Linked DNA regions of Alicyclobacillus sp. SO9. The protein of the gene in region 1 interacts with the protein of each later gene in a pairwise test. Links are inferred from orthologs where the notes say so. Each region holds a gene or a part of one and is shown in the gene's direction. Other genes may lie near its edges.

What was found.
Region 2: the proteins of GI364_RS02430 (region 1) and dnaN interact in binary tests that used the Bacillus subtilis proteins (3 or more experiments, as listed by UniProt). The link is inferred for Alicyclobacillus sp. SO9 from one-to-one orthologs.

Annotation. Positions count from the first base shown.
Region 1 is NZ_CP066339.1:568,694-571,848, forward strand. Bases 264-3,086 are described here. They hold GI364_RS02430 (initiation-control protein YabA), read left to right. Parts: upstream 264-1,427; coding sequence 1,428-1,745; downstream 1,746-3,086. Other genes in these bases: GI364_RS02420 (DNA polymerase III subunit), read left to right, coding at 264-663; rsmI (16S rRNA (cytidine(1402)-2'-O)-methyltransferase), read left to right, coding at 1,764-2,654; GI364_RS02440 (AbrB/MazE/SpoVT family DNA-binding domain-containing protein), read right to left, coding at 2,731-2,970. Also shown: more of GI364_RS02420, read left to right, coding at 1-263. UniProt on the Bacillus subtilis protein: Involved in control of chromosome replication initiation. Inhibits the cooperative binding of DnaA to the oriC region. Thus negatively regulating initiation of chromosome replication.
Region 2 is NZ_CP066339.1:541-3,721, forward strand. Bases 270-3,118 are described here. They hold dnaN (DNA polymerase III subunit beta), read left to right. Parts: upstream 270-1,051; coding sequence 1,052-2,185; downstream 2,186-3,118. Other genes in these bases: dnaA (chromosomal replication initiator protein DnaA), read left to right, coding at 270-843; yaaA (S4 domain-containing protein YaaA), read left to right, coding at 2,207-2,407; recF (DNA replication/repair protein RecF), read left to right, coding at 2,413-3,118. In the rest of the region: more of dnaA, read left to right, coding at 1-269; more of recF, read left to right, coding at 3,119-3,181. UniProt on the Bacillus subtilis protein: Confers DNA tethering and processivity to DNA polymerases and other proteins. Acts as a clamp, forming a ring around DNA (a reaction catalyzed by the clamp-loading complex) which diffuses in an ATP-independent manner freely and bidirectionally along dsDNA.

The DNA of each region.
Region 1 (3,155 bases):
CTTCAATCGCAGATGAAAGTCAGGGCCCATCACGGGGGAGAAAGAATCTACGTTCTGACTGGGATAGACACGGCAACGCCCGTTGCCGCCAATCGGTTGCTAAAGACACTGGAAGAACCTGCTTCACCGGTTCGGGCAATTTTAACATCTGCAAATCCGGGGAGAATTTTGCCTACCGTCAAATCACGGTTGTTTTCTTATTTGACAGAACCGCTTGGGCAACCCGCAGGCCCTGAAAGCGACAATTTACACGAGCCGGAAACGGTACACAAAGGCTCTGCAGAGTCCGACGCAGAAACAAAGTTTGTCAGTTTTCAGGAGCCGGTGATAAAATGGACACACAGGTGGTTGCGCCAACAGGAACCTGCACTGGTTCTGGCGGCGTCCCTGATGGACATTGCGTCGTCAAATGATTTGCCGGACGTTTTAGATACAGTGTTACAGTGGTTGCGTGATGTAATGCATTTTCGAGTCGGCGCAAACCGTCTTTTCGTTTTTTCAGCCTATGAGAAAGAGCTGGAAACCCAAGCTAAACTGGCTTCTGCACAGCAGTTTGCGAGGGCGGTGGAACTGGTCACGGATGCGAAGACTCGTTTACAGGCTCACGTTGCTGCCAATCTGAATATAGAGCAGTTATGTATTCGGCTGCGGGGGGTCTTATAGATTATGTTGAATGTCGTCGGTGTGCGTTTTAAGACAGCGGGTAAAATATACTACTTCGATCCCGGCGATTTACCGATAGCGAGAAACGACGATGTCATTGTCGAGACTGCGCGCGGGATTGAGTTTGGTTCAGTAGTCGTCCCGATTGAATCTGTGGAGGAAAGCGATGTTGTCCTGCCGCTGAAACAAGTGATTCGGATTGCGTCAGCCAAGGACAGAGATGTTGTTCGGGACAATCAACAAAAGGCAAAAAACGCGATAACGGTTTTCAAGGAGAAGATTGAAGCTCACGGGCTTGAAATGAAGTCTGTTGACGCTGAGTACACCTTTGATAAGAGTAAATTGATATTCTACTTTACTGCCGACGGGCGCGTTGATTTCCGGGAGCTTGTAAAGGACTTGGCTGCTGTCTTTCGTGTCCGGATTGAACTGCGGCAAATTGGTGTACGAGACGAAGCAAAACTTCTTGGAGGCATCGGCCCGTGCGGTCGACTGCTTTGCTGCAGTACTTGGATGGGGGAATTTGAACCTGTTTCCATACGAATGGCCAAGGACCAGAGCTTGTCGCTTAATCCGACAAAGATTTCCGGGTTGTGCGGACGGCTCATGTGCTGTTTGAAATTTGAGAATGATGTCTATCAAGAAGAGGGAACCGTCATTTAGCTTCTCCTTTGGCGTAAACAGGCCACCTGAACGAAAAAAGCAAGCTGAGACCCTTGTCTGCAAAGGCATCGGTCTCAGCATGAATTAGGGAGTTTGCCACCATGGAAAAGCAGTCTCTTTTTGTACAGGTCGCTAACCTGGAAGAGCGAATTGGGGAATTATATATAGAACTGGGCACTCTCAAGCAGAAAATTCAGGATCTCATTGAAGAAAATCAGCGTTTGCAGCAAGAGAATGAGCGCTGGAGAAAGGTGTCTTCAACAGCAGATCCGTTGACTTCAGCGGGATCGGGAATTGACAATCTGTACGAAATTTATCAGGAAGGTTTCCACATTTGCAATGTGAAGTATGGAAGCCTGCGTACAGAAGGTGAATGCCTGTTTTGTCTGTCGTTTCTGCAAAAGACAGAGGATGCATAGCGAGCGAGGACGAACAACATGCAAATACAGGAGAGTTTTCTTGATGAATCGGCAGCGTGTTTATACGTGTGCAGCACTCCAATCGGAAATCTGCAAGATGTTTCACTGCGTTTGCTGCAGGTCTTACGCGACGCAGATGTGATTGCGGCAGAAGATACGAGACAGACGCGCAAGCTTTTAACTCACTTCGAAATTCACCCTCGGTTGTTGACGAGTTACCATTTACATAATGAAAAATCTAAAGAACAGGAATTGGAACACTGGTGGGCAGAGGGGAAAAAGGTTGCACTGGTTTCTGATGCTGGTACACCAGGTGTCTCCGATCCCGGTTTTGGCGCCGTTCGAGCAGCCATCGATATGGGCATTCCGGTTATTCCAGTTCCGGGGGCGAGTGCGTCAATCGCTGCTTTGATTAGCAGCGGGTTGCGTCCGCAGCCGTTTCTATTTATTGGTTTTCTGCCAAAGGGACAAGGTGACAGACGAAAACTACTGGAGCAATACCAGTCACTTGATGCCACACTGGTAATTTATGAATCTCCTCATAGACTGGCTAAAACCGTTGCTGACTTGGACCTATTGTTCGCGCATAGGCAACTTGTTCTTGCAAAAGAACTGACGAAAAAATACGAAACGTTTGCTCGAGGCACTGCCAGTGAAGTAAAAGACTTTCTTTTGACGCATGCGCCGAGGGGTGAGTATGTGATTGTTGTGGGTCCCCCTAGTGATATTGAGACGCAGGAAAATGAAGAGGCAAAAAAGGAAGAGTCAGATGCTGTATGGCAAGAGGCCGTAGCAATTGTGGAAGAACGAGTGGAAAAAGGAATGCGTCACAAGCAAGCTGTAGAGCAGGTTGCTGCACAGTTTGGAATTAAGAAGAGGCAACTGTATCAGGCAACACTGCGTAAGTGAGGCAATTGACAATAAAAAATTCGGAACCCGTAGTCAAAGACTACCAGTTCCGAATTTGCAGCTCTGTGTTGTGTGATTACGAATTCATTTCTGCAATGCAGGACGGACAGACATTCTTTCCCTTGAAGTGAATGATTTCGTCAGCTTGACCGCAAAAAATACAAGCCGGCTCATACTTCTTAAGAATGATGCGATCTCCGTCCACATAAATCTCTAAAGCGTCTTTTTCGCCAATTCCAAGGGTTCTTCTGAGCTCGATGGGAATGACCACGCGACCCAGTTCATCGACCTTTCGTACAATACCCGTTGACTTCACTGCATACCGCACTCCTGTCTCTGTAAGTTTTTTACTCTTTTGTTATACGGATTTGAACTTCCGCATTTATTCAATATTCGCGAATGGATGATAAGGGAGTGACTATCATCAAATGCAAATTATTGAATTTCTTTTACTATACCCTATTTCTATATTTTTTCAAGGAGTTTGCATAGAATTCCATA
Region 2 (3,181 bases), 570 kb from region 1 along the record:
CAATACTCCCCTGACTCCAAAGTTCTATATTTGTCCTCGGAGCGTTTTACCAACGAATTTATCACCGCCATTCGCGACAGCAGGACAGCAGATTTCCGAAACCGCTATCGCTCCATAGATATACTGCTCATTGACGACATTCAATTTTTGGCAGGGAAAGAACAGACCCAAGAGGAATTTTTCCATACCTTTAACTCTCTACACGGAGAAGGAAAACAAATTGTAATCTCCAGCGACCGGCCGCCTAAGGATATTCCCACTCTTGAAGACCGTCTCCGATCGCGCTTCGAATGGGGGCTTATTACAGACATCCAGCCGCCGGATTTGGAGACTAGAATTGCCATTCTTCAAAGAAAGGCCAAGTCAGACAGGTTAGTCATTCCGGAGGACGTGTTGAACTACATTGCCAATCAGGTCGATACGAACATTCGAGAACTCGAAGGTGCTCTGATTCGAGTCGTTGCCTACTCGTCTCTCGTCAACGAGGACCTGTCGGTGCAGTTAGCAGAGCAGGCCTTAAAAGACATCATTTCACCGGACAAACCAAGAGAAATCACGTACTCACAAATTCAAAAAGTCATTGCCGATCACTTTGGTTTAAAAGTAGAAGAACTCAAGGCAAAAAAGCGCACAAAAAACGTGGCCTTTCCACGTCAAATTGCGATGTACTTGTGCCGGGAGCTGACAAACCTTTCACTGCCTAAGGTAGGAGAAGCATTTGGCGGACGCGATCACACCACAGTCTTACACGCGTGTGAAAAAGTGGCCCAGCAGATGAGTTCAGATCAACACACGGCCAACACAATAAATCGCCTGGCAGAGGCTATTAAGACCCTGTACTGAATTATCCAAAGTACGGTTGATAATTATGTGGACTTACACACAGGATATACACAGTCCACAGGCAAGCTCCCATTAAACATTTTCGGACTTATCCACATGTGAACAAGTACTATTACTATTACTGCGTCTTTTAAAGATCTTTAACATAAGAATATATGCACTGAATGAACACTTTAGAACTCGTATCTGGAAGGAGACGACAATCGTCATGAAATTCACTATTCATCAAAATGCACTTCTTCAACTTATTCAAACTTCCTCAAAGGCAGTAGCAGTACGAAGCACAAAACAAGTACTTATGGGAATCCTCCTTGAAGCAGAAGGAGATACGCTAACTGCGACAGCCTATGACCTTGAACTCGGAATCCAGAGTGCTATTCGTGCTGATGAGGAAAATAGATTTTATACCGAACAGTCTGGTGCCATCGTTCTTCCTGCCAGGTACCTGTTGGACGTCGTCAAGAAACTTCCTTCAGACATTGTTTCTTTTGACATTCACAACAACTACACTACAGACATTCAATGCGGACAGGTTGAGTTTCACCTGCATGGAATCGATGCAACTGAATTTCCAAAACTGCCTAGTTTCCACAATGTTGAAGCCATAGAACTCTCAACAGAAGCTCTCCAATCTTTGATTCGATCAACCTCTTTTGCAACGTCCACATCCGAAGTCAGACCCATTCTGACAGGAATTCACCTTCAGTTCGGCAAGGATGCACTGACGTTTACGGCAACAGATGGATTACGTTTAGCGACAAAATCAGTCCCCTTTTCCGGGACATCAGAAGAAGACGAAGAAAGAGAAGCCATTCTTCCGGCAAAATCACTAAATGAACTTCTGAAAGTTCTCTCCGATCTTACGGAGACTGTTTCCATTCAGTTCACAAACAGCCACAGCCTCTTTTCAATTGGGAACACCTTGTTTTACACTCGTCTCATTGAGGGAACGTACCCGGATACAACGCGCATTATACCTACAACACAGAAAACCGAAATTATCGTATCTAACAACGACTTTATGAACGCTATCGATCGCGCTGCATTAATTGCAAGGGACCGGGACAACCATATGATCCGAATGGAGCTCACGAACCAAAACCTAACAGTTTCATCAAGTTCTCCTGAAATTGGCAATGTATCGGAATCTATGTCTGTTTTAAATCAAATTGGCGATGATGTATTTATTGCCTTTAACGCGAAGTACGTTTTAGATGCTTTGAAAGCCTTGGGCAATGAAGAAATATCCATATACTTTAACGGCTCCAATCAACCGTTTGTTCTTCGTAAACACGGTCAAGAAGATACACTTCAATTGATTTCTCCAGTACTTATGAGATAACGAGGTGAAGTTTTGGAATTGGTGATTGAAGGAGACTACATTACCTTAGCCCAGTTTCTGAAGTTGACAGATGTCATCTCCAGCGGCGGACAAGCAAAGTTCTTTTTGCAGGAAGAGAATGTGTATGTTAATGGCATTGTCGACAAGAGACGCGGACGCAAGCTGTATCCGGGAGACGAGATTCAATACGGTGAACAAGTTTATGTCATCAGGGCGGAATAGTTTATATGCATATTACAGCGATTCGTCTTCATCACTTTCGCAATTACACAGATGAGTCACTTGAATTAAATCCGCATGTCAATATTTTGTTAGGAGACAATGCTCAGGGGAAAACTAATGTTCTCGAAGCCATCTATTTGCTGGCTGTGGGAAAATCTCACCGTACAGCGAAAGACCAAGATCTGATACACTGGGGAGAACAGTATTCATCCGTCGAGGCTGCAATTGAGCGCCGCGGTCGCAAGCAGACGATGGCCGTTCACTTGGGTAACAAGGGCAAGCGGGCACTGTTAAACGGGATTACGCAAACAAAAATGACCGATTTCGTCGGTCATTTTCAGGTTGTTTTGTTTGCTCCAGAAGACTTGTACCTAGTCAAAGGGGGCCCCGCACAGCGTCGACGCTTTATCGATATGGAACTGGGCCAAATCCAAGTGAAATACCTGTATCACTTAAGTCAGTATCATCGAGTTCTACAGCAACGCAATTCTATGCTAAAGCTTCCAAATCCAGATTTGGAACTTGTTGATGTTCTCAATACACAACTGGCTGAACATGGTGCGCAAGTCATGTACAGACGTCGTGCATTTGTTACCGATTTAGGAGAATTTGCACAAGGGGTATACCATTCCATATCTTCAGGAAAAGAGGCTTTTTCTCTGTCCTACAGCTGCTCAGTACCAGGCGTTCGATGGGAAGTCTCACAGTCCGTTGAAGAGTTGGAAGCCTTATTTAATCAGGCTTTGATTGATAAACAGAGTACCGATCTGAACC